Regions from separate parts of the Leuconostoc sp. C5 genome, predicted to be linked through region 1. Evidence: riboswitches for the same ligand, from Rfam matches in the RefSeq annotation. Region 1 holds a riboswitch; each other region holds the start of a gene.
What was found. A riboswitch is a leader RNA that binds a small molecule or an ion and turns the genes downstream of it on or off. The one in region 1 is predicted to bind thiamine pyrophosphate.
Positions count from the first base shown of each region.

Region 2: another riboswitch for thiamine pyrophosphate. It lies ahead of RHP56_RS06995 (nucleoside 2-deoxyribosyltransferase); the one in region 1 lies ahead of thiM (hydroxyethylthiazole kinase).
Region 3: another riboswitch for thiamine pyrophosphate. It lies ahead of RHP56_RS03800 (ECF transporter S component); the one in region 1 lies ahead of thiM (hydroxyethylthiazole kinase).

Region 1 is NZ_CP134351.1:437,839-444,113, reverse strand. Features, by position in the region: gene thiE (thiamine phosphate synthase) at 1-160, opposite strand, end outside; gene thiD (bifunctional hydroxymethylpyrimidine kinase/phosphomethylpyrimidine kinase) at 153-986, opposite strand; gene thiM (hydroxyethylthiazole kinase) at 979-1,758, opposite strand; TPP riboswitch at 1,903-1,993, opposite strand; gene RHP56_RS02385 (ABC transporter ATP-binding protein) at 2,031-2,744, opposite strand; gene RHP56_RS02380 (ABC transporter ATP-binding protein) at 2,741-3,526, opposite strand; gene RHP56_RS02375 (branched-chain amino acid ABC transporter permease) at 3,498-4,472, opposite strand; gene RHP56_RS02370 (branched-chain amino acid ABC transporter permease) at 4,472-5,350, opposite strand; gene RHP56_RS02365 (ABC transporter substrate-binding protein) at 5,408-6,275, opposite strand, start outside.
Region 2 is NZ_CP134351.1:1,382,479-1,388,753, forward strand. Features, by position in the region: gene RHP56_RS06980 (NFACT RNA binding domain-containing protein) at 1-120, shown strand, start outside; gene RHP56_RS06985 (class I SAM-dependent methyltransferase) at 170-835, opposite strand; gene RHP56_RS06990 (thymidylate synthase) at 909-1,916, opposite strand; gene RHP56_RS06995 (nucleoside 2-deoxyribosyltransferase) at 1,941-2,411, opposite strand; TPP riboswitch at 2,521-2,628, opposite strand; gene RHP56_RS07000 (phosphoketolase family protein) at 3,007-5,373, shown strand; gene argF (ornithine carbamoyltransferase) at 5,458-6,275, opposite strand, start outside.
Region 3 is NZ_CP134351.1:742,638-748,912, reverse strand. Features, by position in the region: gene pepT (peptidase T) at 1-1,046, opposite strand, end outside; gene RHP56_RS03810 (Nif3-like dinuclear metal center hexameric protein) at 1,091-1,876, opposite strand; gene RHP56_RS03805 (tRNA (adenine(22)-N(1))-methyltransferase) at 1,873-2,562, opposite strand; TPP riboswitch at 2,814-2,903, shown strand; gene RHP56_RS03800 (ECF transporter S component) at 3,183-3,764, shown strand; gene RHP56_RS03795 (thiamine-binding protein) at 3,761-4,054, shown strand; gene RHP56_RS03790 (ATP-binding cassette domain-containing protein) at 4,085-5,458, shown strand; gene RHP56_RS03785 (energy-coupling factor transporter transmembrane component T family protein) at 5,455-6,096, shown strand; gene RHP56_RS03780 (ribonuclease HII) at 6,080-6,275, opposite strand, start outside.

The DNA.
Region 1 (6,275 bases):
TCTCTGATCCACTTAAAGCCAGTTGCCCTTTTTCTCGATATTGAAACACACTGATTTTCGATTGCAGTGCTTCCTCTAAGACTTCAAAAAAATGTCTCTCTCCATTGGTGTCCTGAGTTCCTAATACAAAATAATTTACTAATATGCTCGGATCAAACATTTTCTAGCACCTCTGGAAAATGCCTGTCAGTCATTCTTGCCTGGTGATTAAGCGGTCCATGCCCATGCCCAACATCGATACCTTCACGAATGGTAGCATCAACATAAGCTTTTGCATGAATAATAGCCGTTTTCATATCATCTCCCAAAGCTAAACGAGCAGTAATGGCCGCAGAAATTGTATCCCCTGTCCCGTGAGTTCTAATTGTATCTACCCGTGAGCTTTTAAGCCAAAAATGACTACCATCAGCCAATAGAATATAGTCATAAACATCTTTCCCGGAGGCATGTCCACCTTTTAATAATACGTTTTCAACTCCTAATTGTTGTATCTTTGAAGCTGATTGCATCACATCTTCATGGTTAGTAATGTTTGACCCACTTAAGACTTCAGCTTCTGGCATATTAGGCGTAATGAGCGTTGCCAGCGGTATCAAACTAGACTTAATAGCAACTATGGCCTCATCACTCAATAAGTGAGCGCCTCCCTTGGCAACCATTACAGGATCTAATACATAGTTACCAAAATCTGCTTGTTGTAAAAATTCAGACACTGATTCTACTGTGGGCACATCACCAAGCATGCCACTTTTTACAGCACTTATTTTTAAGTCATCAGCCACTGATTTTAATTGGGCATGGATCATAGATGGTGAAGTCATCGAAACTTGCTGTACACCCATTGTGTTTTGTGCTGTTAGAGCAACAATAACATTAGCGCCATAAACACCTTGGGCGGCAAACGTCTTTAGATCCGCGCTAACTCCAGCGCCACCACTGCTATCCATACCAGCAATTGTTAGAACTTGGGGTGTTTTATTAACCATGATTCAGCACACTTTCCTTAATAAAATTTTGAACATCGATATTATCAATAACAAATAATTCATCTAATAATTGATTTGTAAAAGAACCTGGTTGATTCGTTTTTGTAGCGGCTTTTTGTCCAGCAAGTTTGAATGTAGCCATTGCATTCATCACATTAGGAACCTTTAGCCCATCGGCAATGAACGCACCAATTAATGATGATAAGGCATCTCCTGTACCTACAATAGAAGATAATTGTTCAACATTTATATCAAGTGTTTGTGTGTATTGACCATCACTGACAACGTCACAAGCCCCGCTTAGCGCAATCACTGCACCTGTTTTTTTGGCGGCACGCTGTGCAATTTCAATTACGTCACCTTTTCCAGTAGCATCAATACCTTGACTAGCAAAATCAATATCGGCAAACCAAGCAATTTCGGCTGCATTACCACGAATAACATCAACATGACCAGATGCTAAAAATTGTGTAATGGCTTTAGACCTAAATGGAACTGATACAGCAACCGGATCTAATACGACTGGCTTGCCTAATTGGTATGCTTCCTGAGAAAGTTTAATAATATCGTTAATTTCTACTTTTTGAAGCGTCCCTGTGTTAATAATCACCGCATTGGCAATTCCGGCTAATTCCTTAAATTCTGCTAGCTCGCGACTCATTAACGGTGAGGCACCAACAACATTAACTACATTAGCTACAAATTGTGGTGTAACAAAATTTGCATAAGTAAGGACAAGAGGTGATTTCGTTCTAATGTCTGTAATATTCATGATTAAATTCCTTTTTTGTTTGGCTTCGTGTTTTTAAACAAATATCTTCATTAATTTTAAAAATTAACATTAATGAATAAAAAAACCGCTAACTATCAGAAAAGATTAGTTAACGGCTAAATAGGCATATTTATACACTAGAATAGTTCATTATTATAATCTTCCTTCGCACGAATTACCGTAATCAGGTTCAATGGGTATCTCTCAGCCAGCTTGGGCACCCCAGATATTTATTTAATTCTACTTCAGTGTACCTGAATCCATATGAATAATCAACCGCCTAAGTATGCTTTGCGCACGTCATCTGATGCAAGTAGCTCTGCTCCCGTACCTGTCATCGTAATCTTTCCACTTTCCAAAACATAGCCTCGATCCGCAATTTTTAGCGCTTGATTCGCATTTTGTTCGATTACTAATACTGTCATTCCTTGTGCATTAACATTTTTAATAATATCAAAAACTTTCTCAATAAATAGCGGTGCCAAGCCCATGGAAGGTTCATCCAACAATAACAATTTTGGTTTTGCCATTAATGCGCGACCCATGGCTAGCATTTGTTGTTCACCACCAGATAAAGTCGCTGCATCTTGATTACGTCTTTCCTTTAAAATTGGAAACTGATCGTAAATAAGTGCGTATTCATCTTTCAAGTTAATACCCTTGCCTCGAGTAAAAGCACCCAACTGTAGGTTTTCTTGAACAGTCATGCCAGAAAACACGCGACGTCCTTCTGGCACTTGAGCAACTCCACTTGAGACAATTCGCTCTGAATTCATAGTCAATATGTTTTGATTTTCAAATAAAATACGTCCCTTAGTGGGTTTTTCTAAGCCCGAAATCGTACGTAAAATTGTAGTTTTCCCAGCGCCATTAGCACCAATTAGTGATACGATTTCGTTATTGTTCACCACAAAGTTAACGTCTTGTACCGCTTTAATGGCACCATAACTTACGTTTAAATTTTCAACTGTCAGTAATGCACTCATTCGTTATTTTCTCCCAAATATGCACGGATCACATCGGCATTTTGCTGTATTTCTAATGGTGTGCCACTGGCTAATAACTTACCGTACTCTAATACATATAATCGCTCACTGACAGCCATAACAAGGTTCATATCATGCTCAATTAAAATAATTGTCATCTTAAATTCTTGTTGAACTTGTTTAATTAAACGTGTTAAATCAGCCGTTTCTTGTGGATTCATACCAGCTGCTGGCTCATCTAAAAATAAGATTTTAGGTTTTGTGGCCAATGCCCGCACAATTTCTAAACGTCGTTGTTGCCCATATGGTAAGTTTGTTGCCAGCGTATCTTGTACCTCCAGCATATCAAAAATACTTAGCAGCTTACGAGCTTCGTTTTTTAGTTGCTCTTCATTTTTATAAAATGAAGGTAAACGAAACAATGAACTGAATACATGTGCCTGAGTACTAGAATTCATAGCAATCATAACATTCTCTAATACTGTTCGACTTTCAAACAAGCGAATATTTTGAAAAGTGCGCGCAACGCCTAATCGAGCACGTTTTGCAGGAGATTGACGATTGACATTAGCTAACTGCTGACCATCAAATAGGAGTACTTCTCCCTCACTAGGTGAATATACACCTGTTAGTAAATTAAATAATGTGGTTTTACCCGCACCATTTGGCCCAATTAAACCAATTAACTCATTTTCGGCAGCTTCAATATTAACACCATCAACAGCAGTTACACCTCCAAAACGGATACTTAAATCACGCGTTTTCAGTATTGTCTGAGCCATGTCCGTCTCCTTCATCAAATAACCATTTCTTTAATGATAGTTCTCGACTACCAAAAATACCTTGAGGTCTAACCAGCATCACAGCAATTAAAATAACAGCGTAGATGACCATACGCAAGGAACCAAAATTTTGTAACATTGTGTCTAACACACCTAACGCAATTGCTGTCACAACTGTCCCACTCATTGAGCCAATCCCACCTATCACAATAATAATTAAGATCATAATACTTTGCATAAAAGCATAGTCTTTAGGCGCAATAGATTGGATGAAACTTGCACGTAAGCTACCAGCCATAGCAGCAAATAATGCCCCTGTCACAAAAGCAATTACCTTATACTTAGTTGTATTAATTCCTAAGGATTCGGCAGCAATTTCATTATCACGAACGGCAATAATGGCTCGCCCAGGCATACTACGAACAAAGTTGACCACAATAATCAATGTTATAACTGCTAGTATATAAACTAATTGCCAACTCACAAAAGGTGCGATGCCAAAAATACCAGCTGGTCCGTTAGTTATTTTCAAGTTCATAATGACAATTCTAATAATTTCAGCAAACCCTAATGTTGCAATAGCCAAATAATCACCACGTAAACGCAAAGTTGGAATACCAACAATTAAGGCAATTACGCCACTGACTACGATGCCTGCAGCCATTCCCAAAATAAAGCCAATGATACCAGGAACAACTTCCATAACTAATGCTGTCGCGTAAGCACCGATAGCCATAAATCCAGCGTGCCCTAACGAAAACTGCCCTGAAATACCAACCACTAGATTAAGTCCCAGTGCAGCAATGATATTAATGCCGATAAGTACAATCGTTGTGATGCCATAATGACCAATAAGGCCAACCATTTGAGCTACGAATATCAATATGAACCCCATTGCAGCCAAAGATGCCCATGATAACGTGTATTTAATATGCGCTTGATCCATCAAACTTTCTCCCGCTTGTTTTTCCCTAAAATACCAGTCGGTTTAATAAGCAATATGACAATCAACATTGCATACACAATCGCATCTTTGTAATCTGAAAAAGCTGTCGCTTGAACCATTGTTTCCAATATACCGATTAGCCAACCACCTACTGCTGCCCCTGGAATAATGCCTATACCGCCCAAAACCGCGGCAACAAAAGCTTTCAACCCAGGAGTCATACCCATCAATGGGTCAATACTGTTATAATATAATCCAATCAAAACGCCACCAGCCGCCGCCAATGCTGACCCAATTGCAAATGTAAATGAAATTGTGTGATTGATGTTGATGCCCATTAATGACGCTGCATCTGGATCTGCGGATACTGCCCGCATCGCACGACCCATTTTTGTATTTTTAACAATGTAAGTTAATAACAGCATCAAAACTATTGAAGTTACAGCAATAATCAACTGAATATTTGAAACTTGTATACCATAAAAGTGGTATTGTACTGTCTTAATCGCCTGTGGAAATGAACGTTGATCTGACCCATATAAATAAGTCATGCCATTTTCTAGTAAAAAAGAGATGCCTAAAGCGGAGATAAGAACCGCAATTCTTGGAGAATGACGCAATGGTCGATAGGCAATATACTCAATGACCACACCAATAATGGCGCTTACTGCCATTGCGAGAATTAACGCTATAAAGAAATTCAAATGTAAAACCTTGATGAAAAAATAGCCAAAATACGCACCGAGCATGTATATATCACCATGTGCAAAATTGATTAATTTAATAATACCGTAGACCATTGTATAGCCTAAAGCTAGTAGCGCATAGACACTGCCTAGCATAAGACCATTGATTAATTGCTGAATGAAAGTAGTCATTTTAACCTCAAAATATTATCAAACGCATTAGTTTCATACGTTTCTTAGAAAACGTGTTCACTTAACAACTACGGCAGATGACTCTTTACCATCAGTCATACCGACCATAACCATTGATTTGACAGGATTGTGGTCTTTGTCAATTGACATCTTACCAGTTACACCATCAAAATTTTTCAAGTTAGCCAATCCCTTAGTAATTGCCGATTTGCTAGTTGAATTTTCATTTTCAATAGCTGCTTTTATCATGCGAACTGAATCATAAGCTAAAGCTGTAAATTGTGATGGATACTTGCCGTAAGCCTTTTTATAAGCTTTGGCGAATGGTGCTGAAACCTTAGTAGCTGGTGCATCAACTGAGAAATGTGCCGCGTAATAAACATTGCTTGTATTTTTATTTCCTGCAATTTCAGCCGTTTTAGGATCACCAATGCCATCTGGTCCAATAACCGGCACATCAATCCCCATATCACGCATTTGCTTCAAAATTGCGCCACCCTCAGTGTAATAGCCATTGATTGCAATTGCGTCAAACTTTTTATCCTTAATTTTTGTCAAAACTGCTTGAAAGTCTTTCGTCCCTTCTTGATAAGATTCAACATCTACGACGTTACCCTTAAAGGCTTTTTTAAATGCAGATGTGATACCAGTACCGTAATCGGAAGAATTGTCCTGGAAAATCACAATATTTTTAGCTTTTAAAGTCTCTGTAGCAAATTGTGCCATCTTTGTACCCATAAAAGAATTTTTGTATTGTGCGCGGAATACGTAAGGTTGAACATTCCCATTCTTTTGCAAAGTAATGTTGTCTGCACCAGCAGTTGGTGAAATCATCGGCGTCTTACCCTGAGTTGCCACTGGCACTGCTGCTTGAACACCAGAGGTAATCACGGGACCAACGATAGCACTGACTTTTTCTTTGTTA
Region 2 (6,275 bases), 940 kb from region 1:
CCTGCCGGAAAACTGCGCAAACCAAATGGTTCAAAGCCAGGTTTTGTTATTTTTGAAGGACAGCAAACACTATATGTTACGCCCGATGCTAGTTTAGTTTCAAAACTGAAAATAAAATAATAAAAAGACCAAAACAAATGCTTTGGTCTTTTTTTGTTCCTCGAAAAATCTACTTTTTTATAGCTTGGTATAAAATAAATGGTGCTTGTGTTTTTTCATTTAACCAACTCTTATAGTGATACTCTTGTTCTATTTGTTGGATTTGTTCTGCTGAAAAATCTTCTAACTTTGGATACCGAACTGTAATTTCACTAAATCCTGCTCGCTTTAAATTCGTTTCATACATACGATTTGGCCAGTTAAAATCATGCAAAATAAGTTTTTCTTGCGAGTCCAGATTCAACTTTTCAACACGTTCTTCACCATAACTATAAGATTTCCCCGGTTCACCATTTTGAAAAGTTGAAAATGGTACACCCGTGGTATTTGGATTAGTATCTAAAATGATGAAGTGACTGTTTGGTCGTAATGTTCGATAAATTTCCCTCATAATCTTTAAAATTCGTTGTTCAGACTGATTGTTAATAAAAACATAGCACGCAATCGCACCATCTACTGAATTATCAGAGATAAAATCTAAATTATCTTTTTTAACAATTTTATAATCAATTTGCTGATGCTTACGCTCTCTTTTCGCAATTTCAATCATTTTAGCAGACTCGTCAACCGCAACTATATCGGCTGATAGTTGGTTTGCTAAACGCAGCGAAACTTTTCCAGGGCCACATCCATAGTCTAATATTTTCTTTGCTTGAGTCGATTTAAAAATCGACAAAACAAAATTATATCCCAAAACCTATTCTAATACGTCATTATAGTCGTTAAACTGATTAGCCACAACTTCATCCTTAAATAAATTTTCTGTCATTGGACACCATCCCTCTACTCATTTTTGTTGGCCATCTATTCAGCAAAAGATGTTGATATACTGGCAAAAGATGGTCAAATAACACCTGGTCCACTTCCTCGTGATAATAAATCATTTGGTAAATACTAGATAAGGCCAATATTTGTTGCCAATACGACGATAACTCAGTCTGTTGAATGTCCACCCAATTCATTGTTAATTCTTTTTTTCTTAATTTTTCTTCATAATGCATTAGCTCATGTACCATCGCCCAATTATTTCCTTGCGGCATTTTAGGAGAGATAAATGTTTGCTCATTTGATTCATTGAGCACATGCGTCACCCACTGATTATCAGGTTCATAAATATGCATTGTGCCCACGCTATGGTAATATTTTCCAACTTTAAGATTCAACTCTCGTGCCATAAATTCTTGGATAAAGGTGAATGAAAAAATATCACTTACTATGCCTCGAAACGCATCATTTGCTCGCATGTAAGCCACCATATTAAGTTGGTTATTTCTAATTAAGAACTGCAATCCCAATGTGCAAGATACATCTAAATTTTGATTAATTGTTAATTCGTGCGCATCAAATATTTGGATTACCGCTCGTTTCGAATCAGCATCATTTAGCAGTTCTTGTTTAACGTTCTGCCATTGATTTAGGTTTTGTTCCCCAAAATGAAACAGCTTTTTGCCGTATGCCGTACCGGTTAGTATTTGCCCGTCCATTGAATAATCAGGCATTCGTTTATTGTAATAGCTGATGTAAGACAAGCTATTGTTTCCTGTTAGATACCACAATGCCTCCGCAAAATTAAAGATAATATTTGTTTTTCTCGTTTGGCTATATACAATTCTCTGTACGGGATTTTCAATTTTAAAATTAACACCTAATTTTTCCCGACTACTAAATCCTCTGGGCTCATTGAAAAATTCTGCATGATGATATATTTCATTTAGTTCGGCTATATAGGCATCATCAAAGGTTTCATATGTTGTCATTTAACTCAACTCCCTCATTCAACGCTACTTTGACAATACTTTATTGTGTTGTAGATAATTGTCTATCACATTACTTATTTGTGAAAGGCAACTATTCATATTTTCGTAATAGATATACTCTACGTCCCCAATTACACCAAGACCACGTATCAAATATGCATAGTCAACATCATTCTTTAAAAGCAAAATAATCTTTTTATGAAATGCTGACGCCCAGCCAATTTCAATATGGGTACCTGGTGATGCTGGGCTACCCGGAAAAGCCATTAAAACATCACAATTTTTTATGGAATTAAAATCAGCATCTGTACATTGAGTGGGGGTCATCATTTCTAATCCCCAATTCTCTCGTTTGTGCGCATTATCCACAAACATTCCTTTATCTTCTAACACTTGCATTACTTGCTGCAGTGCCTGTGTAGTTTCCGTATTGACTCGATTGTTTTGATTCAAAAGTTGTTTGAAAGGTGCCGCCAAAAAAACACGTTGATTCACAAAATTGCCTCCTAAATTTTCAACACATAGAAAAAGAGCGTTTGCAATAATAACAGTTATATTGCAAACGCTCTTAGATATAGTATGGCTGTTTATATGATTGCAAAAAAATCATATATTCATACTTTCCTACGCTGCTTGCTACAGATCAGGTTCAAAGGGTTCAAAGATTATCTCTTCTCTCTCAGCTTTTTTAAAAGCACCCCTAGTATGTTAATTAATCGACTAATAACAAAATCGAGTGTAACACACTTGTTCAGAAGTATGCAAACAAATTATTTTACCAAATAGTCATTTTAAGACGTTAATTCCCGTTATGACGCGATTATAACCATAAAAGTCAATACCAATACATTAATTGGGTCGTACCAATTAATGTATTGGTATTGACTTTTTAAAAAACAACCTTTACGATGAATATGTAAAAACACGGCTTGATAATGAATTGGTGTTCGCCAGGTTCAGATTAATTATCAATTTATTTCTGAACTTTTCACTATACTTTGCAAAGTTAATTTTATATCTTGCAATATTTTTTACGCAATCTTAGCATGCACCTTGTGTATGCATTGTCACAAATTGGAGGAAGTATCAAATGAATATCGATTCAACAGATTACCTGAACAATTTAGATGCCTACTGGCGAGCTACCAATTATTTGTCAGTTGGACAACTCTATTTGTTAGATAACCCATTGCTTAAGGAAAAGTTAACGGCAGAACAAGTTAAAATTCACCCAATCGGGCACTGGGGCACGATTCCTAGTCAAAACTTTATTTATGCCCATTTAAATCGTGCTATTAATAAATTTAATTTGAATATGTTTTACATTGAGGGGCCTGGCCATGGCGGACAAGTAATGATTTCAAATGCTTATCTTGATGGTAGTTATACCGAAGCATTTCCAGAAATCACACAGGATGAAGCGGGTATGCAGAAAATGTTTAAGCGTTTCTCTTTCCCCGGTGGCGTTGCTTCACATGCTGATCCTAAAGTACCTGGATCGATTCATGAAGGTGGTGCTTTAGGCTATTCTATCTTGCACGGTGCTGGTGCTGTATTGGATAATCCAGACCTCATTGCTGCGGTTGTTGTTGGCGATGGTGAGGCAGAAACGGCACCCCTAGCCACTTCATGGCATGTTAATAAATTTTTGAATCCTAAAAATGATGGTACTGTATTACCAATTTTGAATTTAAATGGCTTCAAGATTGCGAATCCCACAGTTCTCTCTCGAGAATCTGATGAAACACTAACCGAGTATTTCCACAGTCTGGGATGGCACCCTTACTTTGTAAGTTCTTTTGACAAACCGATTATGCAAGTTCATGAAGAAATGGCAAAAACCATGGACACAGTATTTACTGAGATTAAAGACATTAGAGAAAAAGCCGTTCAGCAGACAAATGAAGAGATTACACGACCACTTTGGCCAATGATTGTTTTACGTTCACCTAAAGGCTGGACAGGGCCAAAAACTTGGGATGACAAGCCAATTGAAAATTCATTTCGTGCACACCAAATTCCAATTCCTGCTGACCAAAATCATCCTGAATATATACCACAACTTGTTGATTGGTTACAATCTTACAAACCAGATGAATTATTTGATGAAAACGGTCAGTTAACACAAGCTATCCAAGAAGTATTACCGAAAAAAGAGCTACGTATGGCCAATAATTCGGTCACCAATGCTGGTATTATCAAACCTTTGATTTTACCTGACATTGACAATTATTTGGTAGAAAATAATCAGCCAGGCAATAACTTAGCTCAAGATGCTATTTTGTTAGGCGACTATTTGCGTGATATCATCAAACTTAATCCTACTAACTTCCGTGGCTTTGGCCCAGATGAAACAGCTTCTAATCGTTTCCAAGACATTTTTGAAACAACTAATCGCCAATGGCTATTACCAATCAAAGAACCTAATGATCAATTCATGGCACCTGAAGGCCGTATTATTGATTCTATGTTATCAGAGCATTATGATGAGGGGATGCTTGAAGCTTATACGCTAACCGGTCGTCATGGATTCTTTGCCAGTTATGAGGTCTTTATTCGTGAAGTTGATGACATGATTGTGCAACATTTTAAGTGGCTGAATCATTCTCATGACGTTTCATGGCGTAAGGACGTGCCGGCATTAAATATTATTGCTGATTCAACTGTTTTCCAACAAGACCATAATGGTTACTCACACCAAGATCCTGGTGTAACAACAATGTTGTATGAAAAGCAACCAGACTTCATTCGCGAGTTCTTCCCAGCGGATGCTAATAGCTTGGTCGCAACATTTGAACATGCTGCGCAAGCAACGCAACAGATTAATTATATTGTGGCCAGCAAACATCCCCGCTTACAGTGGTTCTCACCTACTGAGGCCAAACAGCTTGTTACGCAAGGATTACGTGTCATTGATTGGGCAAGTACTGACAAAGGTGAAAAACCTGATATTATTATTGCTTCAGCTGGTTCTGAACCAACGACAGAAAGTTTAGCAGCAATACAAATTTTGCACGAACACATACTATCATTAAAAATACGTTACATCAATGTATTGGATCTATTTAAACTACGGGCCGATGCCAGCTATGGCTTAAGTGATGATGAATTTGATGCTTACTTCACTACTGACACACCAGTATTATTTGCATTCCATGGCTATGAACCAATGATTGAATCTATTTTCTTCAAACGACACAATCACCACTTAGCAGTTCATGGTTACCGAGAAGTTGGTGACATTACAACACCATTTGATATGCGTGTTCTTAACAAAATTGATCGATTTAATTTAGTTAAAGCTGCTATTAATCTCTTGCCAGAAAATATTCGCACCAAGCAAGCAGCCCTCGTGCAAGAAATGACCGATAAGCTCGACCTACACGTTGCGTATACTAGGTCAAAGGGAACGGACTTGCCCGAAGTAGAAGATTGGCGCTGGCAACCACTTAAGTGACCTCTTTCTGTTATTTCATTAGAAATTCAAAGCAACAAGAAAAAGGATCCTAATTATTTAGGCTCCTTTTTCTTGTTGCTATTTTTAATTCAGCTCCGGAATAAACATATTTCCTAAAGTTGCTGCCATGACAGCTTTAATTGTATGTAGCCGGTTTTCTGCTTGCTCAAATTGATGCGCATATGAAGCATGAAAGACCTCATCAGTGATTTCCATCTCTTTAATACCAAACTTGTCATAAATATCTTGCGCCATTTTAGTATTCAAATCATGAAATGCTGGTAAATCATGTAACACAATTACCTGTTCGTTGTTTGTTTTTTCGACTAATGTTGCGTTAATTTGATAAGGTGATAATAACTTTATTCTTTCTTCAAACGTATCTTCTTCACCCATCGAAGCCCACACATCCGTGTACAAGACGTCAACATCATTTACGCCATCATCAATGTCATCTGTAACAAGCAATTTTGCACCTGATTCAGCAGCTTTTTGGTTGGCTATATTTAGAATTTCTTCACTTGGTTGCAAACTTTTTGGTGATACAATATGCACATTAACACCTAATATTGCCCCTGTTACCAACAGAGAATTAGCAACGTTATTTCGACCATCACCCATATAGGCTAAGGTAATACCCGCTATGTGACCTAGTTGTTCCTTAATGGTAAGAAAATCAGCTAACATTTGTGTTGGATGCCAATCATCTGTCAGCCCATTCCAGACTGGCACGCCACTGTAAGTGGCCAATCCTTCCACTGTAGCTTGCGAAAATCCGCGATATTCGATTGCATCGTACATGCTCCCAAAAACCTTTGCCGTGTCTTCCAGGGACTCTTTCTTGCCAAATTGAATATCATTTTTACCTAGAAACTCCGGATGAGCGCCTAAGTCATTTGCAG
Region 3 (6,275 bases), 300 kb from region 1:
ATCTCTAAGTTATTCATCGCTTTTTCAGCCAAATTAACTGAACGCATATCATCTTTCAAGATTTCACCCATATTATAGTATTGATCTTTCAATACAACTTTAATACGCCTTTCCCCTAATTTCTGATTAAAGGCATCGGCAATATCTAATAATCTTTGCTTACGTTCTTCAAATATATTTCGATCATGATCACGAACAATATATCGCAGGGTTGCTTCTTCAGGATTACCGTCAACTGCTAGAAGATGCCAAAATCCTTCTGTTCCTTCAGTATTTTCTGGGCGATCATGGACAGGAAGTTGTTCATGGAAATCAAATGCTAGTTGAATGGCATTAACCATTGTATCTTTTGCAGTTCCTGGATGAACATTTCGTCCCTGAATTGTGATAACGGCGCTCGCAGCATTAAATGTCTCCCATTCAAGCTCGCCTAACGGTCCGCCATCCATTGTATAAGCGAAGTCAGCACCAAATGCTTCAACATCAAAATGATCGGCACCAATACCAATCTCTTCATCTGGTCCAAAAGCAAATCGCAAATTACCATGCTTGATCTCTGGATGTGCAATTAAATACTGAGCTGCCGTAATGATTTCAGCATCTCCAGCTTTATCATCAGCACCTAATAGTGTTGTACCATCAGTTGTAATTAGCGTATGTCCCGCATATTTTTTTAAGCTAGGAAATTCCTTAGTTGTCAATTCATAACCACTATTTCCCAACTTAATTGACGATTGGCCGTCGTAATTTTCAATAATTTGTGGGTTAATGTTCGCCCCATTAAAATCTGCAGTATCAACGTGTGCAATAAAGCCAATTGTGGGTACAGCACTGTCATCAATATTGCTTGATAATTCCGCAAATACATAACCATCCTTCATGGTGCGTACATTTTCAAAACCAATAGCTTTTAACTCCTCAGCTAAATCTGCCAAAAAAGCGACCTCTTTAGGTGATGACGGAACTGTTTCTGAGTTCTCATCAGATTGTGTATCTACCTTTACATACTTCAAAAAACGTTCTGTCAATTCAGGATACTTTGTCATATATTACTCCTTTTTGAGCATTTGCTCACTGTTTTAACCGTTAACTAAATATATTTGTATGGATCTGTATTAATTTTTGTAGCAACTACATCAACAGTGTCACCAAACCATTCTTTGACCTTATCAACCATTTTTTCGTTAGCAATAGCTTCCATATGATGATCAGGATCAATCACAATAAAATTTGAAGCCAAGATGTCATGCCCAACGTGATAGTAGACATCGGCTGTGACGTAGGCATCAGCTCCTGCTTGTTGCGCAACCCGCCACCAACGGCCACCATCTCCACCTAGCACAGCGATCTTTTGAATTGGCTTTGTCACATCTTTAGCAATAACACGCACTGCTTGAACATGAAACAAATCACGAATTTTCACAGCGTATTCTTGTACAGAAATTGGTTGCTCTAATTGTCCGATCCTGCCAAGACCAGTTTTCTTATCTACATTTGGTACTAAAGGCACTACATCTTGAATACCAAGTGCTTCGGCCAACCAATCATTCATGCCACCTTGTGCACTGTCCATATTAGTATGTGAAGCATAAACAACGATATGGTGTTGAATCAAATCTGCATACATTCGATTTTGAGGCTGTGATAAGTCTAGATTTTTCGCCGGGAAGAACATGACCTCATGGTGTGCCCATATAAAATTGACCTGATTATCAATTGCTTCTTGAACCACTTCTGGACGAACATCAAGGGCTGTCATTACTCGATGTACAGGCTGCTTAGGATCACCAATTTGCAGTCCCGTGGGGTCACCCTCCTCAGCTAATTGTTTCGGCGCAAAAAGTTCAATCTTGTCAATTAACTCTTGTGCAATCACTTGATAACCTCCTGAATTTGCTGATATTTTTTTTTCCAATCTTGATAAATGGGTGAATCAGCTTTTCCAGCAAATTCAAGATTTTCAAAAATTGTGTCGATACGATCCAATTCTTTCTGCCATTTAGCAACAAAAACTGACGTTTTTCTCTTTCGCAAGACAGGACCAAATTTTTTATCGAGGCTTGATAAACTTTGGGTGCCCTTTGTTGCAATCATAATTTCATAAAAGTGGTTATCCTCTTGTTCAATAACCTCGTCGTTAATTTTATACTGATGATTGTTTAGCCATGTTCGCACAATGTGCTCATCAGTATTAGGTTGTAGTATAAGCGTTTCAAAACGTTTTGCTCTTGAAAATCCCGCTTCTAATATATCTGTAATTAAGACACCACCCATACCAGCGATTGTGACCGTGTCAATATGATCCTCATCTTTAATTGCCGCTAATCCATTCGCCAATCTCGCCTCAAGTTGTGTGGTTAACGCTCTTCGAACAATTTCGTGCTGCGCATTTTCGTAAGGTCCTTTAGCAACCTCACCAGCAATCGCAAACGATATTTTGTTATTGATTAATAGATTAGCAGGTAAATAGGCGTGATCAGAGCCAATATCGGCTAACCTTGCGCCTTTGGGTACAAATGAAGCCACAGCTGCAAGCCGTGGTGAAAGATGAATACTGTCCATTTTCTATCCTTAGAGTTGTTTTTTTTACTCATTTTAGTATAACAAATAAGTCAATATCTCGCTGATATCATGTACTTTTAATTAATAAAGACCACAAGTTATATCATACTCAAATTTCATAATTAAAAACATTAGAATGTTAGAAAATATAACATAATTTTGGGATTAAATTCTATTGCATACGAATAGTTTGCACGATAATTTGTCTTGTGTTACACTCTAGGCGTGAGCTTTTCACAAATAACTGAAAACACCAAAATCTGGGGTGCCGTCGCGCTGAGATAAAACCCATCACACCTGATCTAGTTAATACTAGCGTAGGGAGATTTACTTGAAAATGTATTAATGAACTGACATATCTTGACGGTACTATGTTTTGTAACGTTATCACTATAATATATGATGATGAAATAACACAAGTTTGTTAAGTAACGTTTCTGCATTGAGATCATGACCACAATTTTTCAAGCCAGTCTTCCTTGTGAAGTCTGGCTTTTTCTAATTACACCCGATTTTGCGGTGATTTCGGTTACATCAATTATTAACCAATAAGTCATGTAAACAGTTGTATAGCTCATGCACCTATTGGTTAATATCGGAAATTTTAGGAGGTTTTGCAAATGTCTGCAAACAAATGGTCACTTCGCGATGTTATCTTCATCGCACTAATCGGTGTTTTTTTTGGATTTATATTTTGGGCTTGGGCATTTGGTTATAATGTCATCGCTGCCTTTTTAACACCATTTGGATTAAGCGCATATGCTAATGATGCAACATTGGGTCCTTGGCTAATGGCTGGTCCGATGGCTGGGTTCATCTTACGTCGTCCTGGCGCATCAATTATAGGTGAAACACTTGGCGGCACAATTGAAATGGTGTTTGGCTCTCAATGGGGTGTCATGAACGTTGTTTCTGCATTAATCCAAGGGTTTGGTACCGAACTTGGATTTGCTGTATTTGGCTACCGTCGTTGGGACAAAACGAGTTTGTCAATGTCTGTCATCACAGTTACCATTGTGACGTTTATTTGGGACCTGTTCCGTAATGGTTATGCTGACTACTCATTTGGTTTGTTGATTGGATTATTTATTACTCGCCTCATTTCAGCAGCTATTTTTGCAGGAGTTATCGTTTACTTCACACAAAAATTAGTTGCTAAATCAGGTATTCTAGAGGTCAATAAAAACGAGGTGGTCTCATGATATCAAGTATTGCGGTCCAAGTATTGCCGATGACAGCTGACACAGAAGAAGTCATTCGCATAGTTGATCATATGATTGCTTATATTGACAAGAGTGGTGTCAACTATCAGGTAGGTGCTTTCGAATCAACTCTCGAAGGTGATTACGATCAACTAATGGATATTTTAAAAAATTTGCCCAAGGTTGCAGCAGAAATTAGTGACATCCCTGTTATGGTATACAGCAAAATAAACATGGCTACAGATTCTGATGTTTTAACCATTGCAAAGAAAACAGATAAATATAAATAAGCGGAATTTCCGCGTACATAGGGAATTATTATGGTTACTCATTTAAAACATATCAGTTTGTCATATGGCAATACAAAAATACTTGATGATACCACCATGTCACTATCTCACAATAGTTTTAACCTGCTAATTGGTCCCTCTGGCTCTGGAAAATCAACCCTTCTCCGAATATTTGCAGGATTATATCCGCAACTAAAAGGTGAAGTACTTGTTAATGATCAAGCAGTTACCACATTACCGGCTAACGAGAAAGCCAGAGTCGTCGGTTTTTTATTTCAAGATCCAGACACCCAATTTGTTATGAAAACGCCACTGGATGAATTGATTTTCACTTTAGAAAACTTGCAAGTTCATCCTTCTGATATCAAGCAACGTGCAACGCACGCTCTAGAATTTGTTGGTATTTCAGACTTAACTCATCAAGACATTGACACCTTATCAGGTGGTGAAAAACAAAAAGTTGCATTGGCTATCATTGTTGCAATGCAAAGTGATTTCTTATTATTAGACGAACCTTTTGCAAATATTGATAGCCAATCTCGCCAAGACCTATTAGCTAAATTGAAAGATTTACAAATACAGGGACAAACCACTATATTAATCACTGATCATGATTTACATGGGTACGAGCCACTTGTTGATCATGTGTGGGAAATACACCACAAAAAAGTAGCAACTGTTAGTAACTTTCAGAATCGTATTTTACCGGAACAAAATGTCCACCTGCAATTACCTAAAGAAGGTGTTTTGCAATTAAAAAATTTTGAACTTTTAGTGGGGCAACGTCAATTAATTAGTATTTCTGATTTACCTTTGTCTCCCGGTGGAATTACGCTCTTTACTGGAGCAAATGGCACAGGCAAGTCATCCCTTTTCAATGCGCTAACTCGACTAAAATCCTACCAGGGTGACATTTTGTATATAGATCAAAATATCAAAAAATTTAATGCTGCTAAATATGCAAAACAAGTAGCATTGATCTTTCAAAATGCAGAACGGCAGTTTTTACGAATGACGATTCGTGAGGAAATCGCGTTGAGCATGCAACATGCGCAACAACCAGAAAAATGGTCCGAAAACGTCATTACTCGTTACTTAGAGCGCTTAAATTTGGATGGGCTACAAGATCATGTCGTTTATCAGCTCTCTGGCGGGCAAAAGAAAAAAGTTCAACTCTTGGTGATGTTAATTGTTGGCACACCAATATTATTGTTAGACGAACCTATTGCTGGTCTGGACACAGATTCCGTTCGGGTTGTAGGCGAAATTTTACGAGAAATCGCAGATAATGGACGGCAACATTTTATTATTATTAGCCACCAACTAGATCAGCTACGCCCAATCATTGATTATCATTTGCATCTATCTAATCGAACTTTACAATATATGGAGCATTTTTTATGAATCCAAGTGTTAAATTTCTACTTATACTTATCGTTAGCATCGAACTAACTTTTGTCCTTAATTATCAAGTCAATGTTGTTGTAGCGATTATTGCTGGTATTTATCTTGTTTTTTCAAAACTGTCTTGGAAACGTTATTTGCTATTAATTGCCATGCCTATCTTGCCTGTCTTAGGTGCATGGACATCATTTACAACTTTTGGTTCCCATGAAATGGCAATTATCATGATGACTCGAATTGTTGCCTACATATTCCTAGGAGCGGCTTTTTCGTTTACAACTGACATGATCTTGCTTCTAGACACACTCGAACAAAAATTTCGTGTGCCAACCACTTTTGTCTACGGTCTTCGCGGTGCATTATCCTTTGTGCCCCGTGTTAAACAAGAAGTCCAGACTATCCGAACGGCAGCTTTAATGCGTGGTGAATCTTTAACATTTTACTCACCACAATTATTTTTCAAAGCTATTTTGGTCTCACTCCGGTGGTCAACTCGTTTAGCAGAAGCTATGGCCTCACATGGATTTACCGAAAATGCTGAGCGGACACACTTTAACACAATTGTAATCAAAAAAAGAGACTGGATGATGGCAATCAGTCTCTTAGTCATATTACAGTGCATCATAATATATCTTTAATGGGTGCAAATGTTTTACGATGAATCGGTGTAATGCCGATTTTTTTTATACCCTCAAGATGTTCTTTTGTACCGTATCCAGCGTTTTTTTCGAAACCATAACCAGGATATTTTAAACCATAAGAAGCCATTAGGCGATCACGTGTGACCTTTGCAATAATACTGGCTGCACCTATAGAA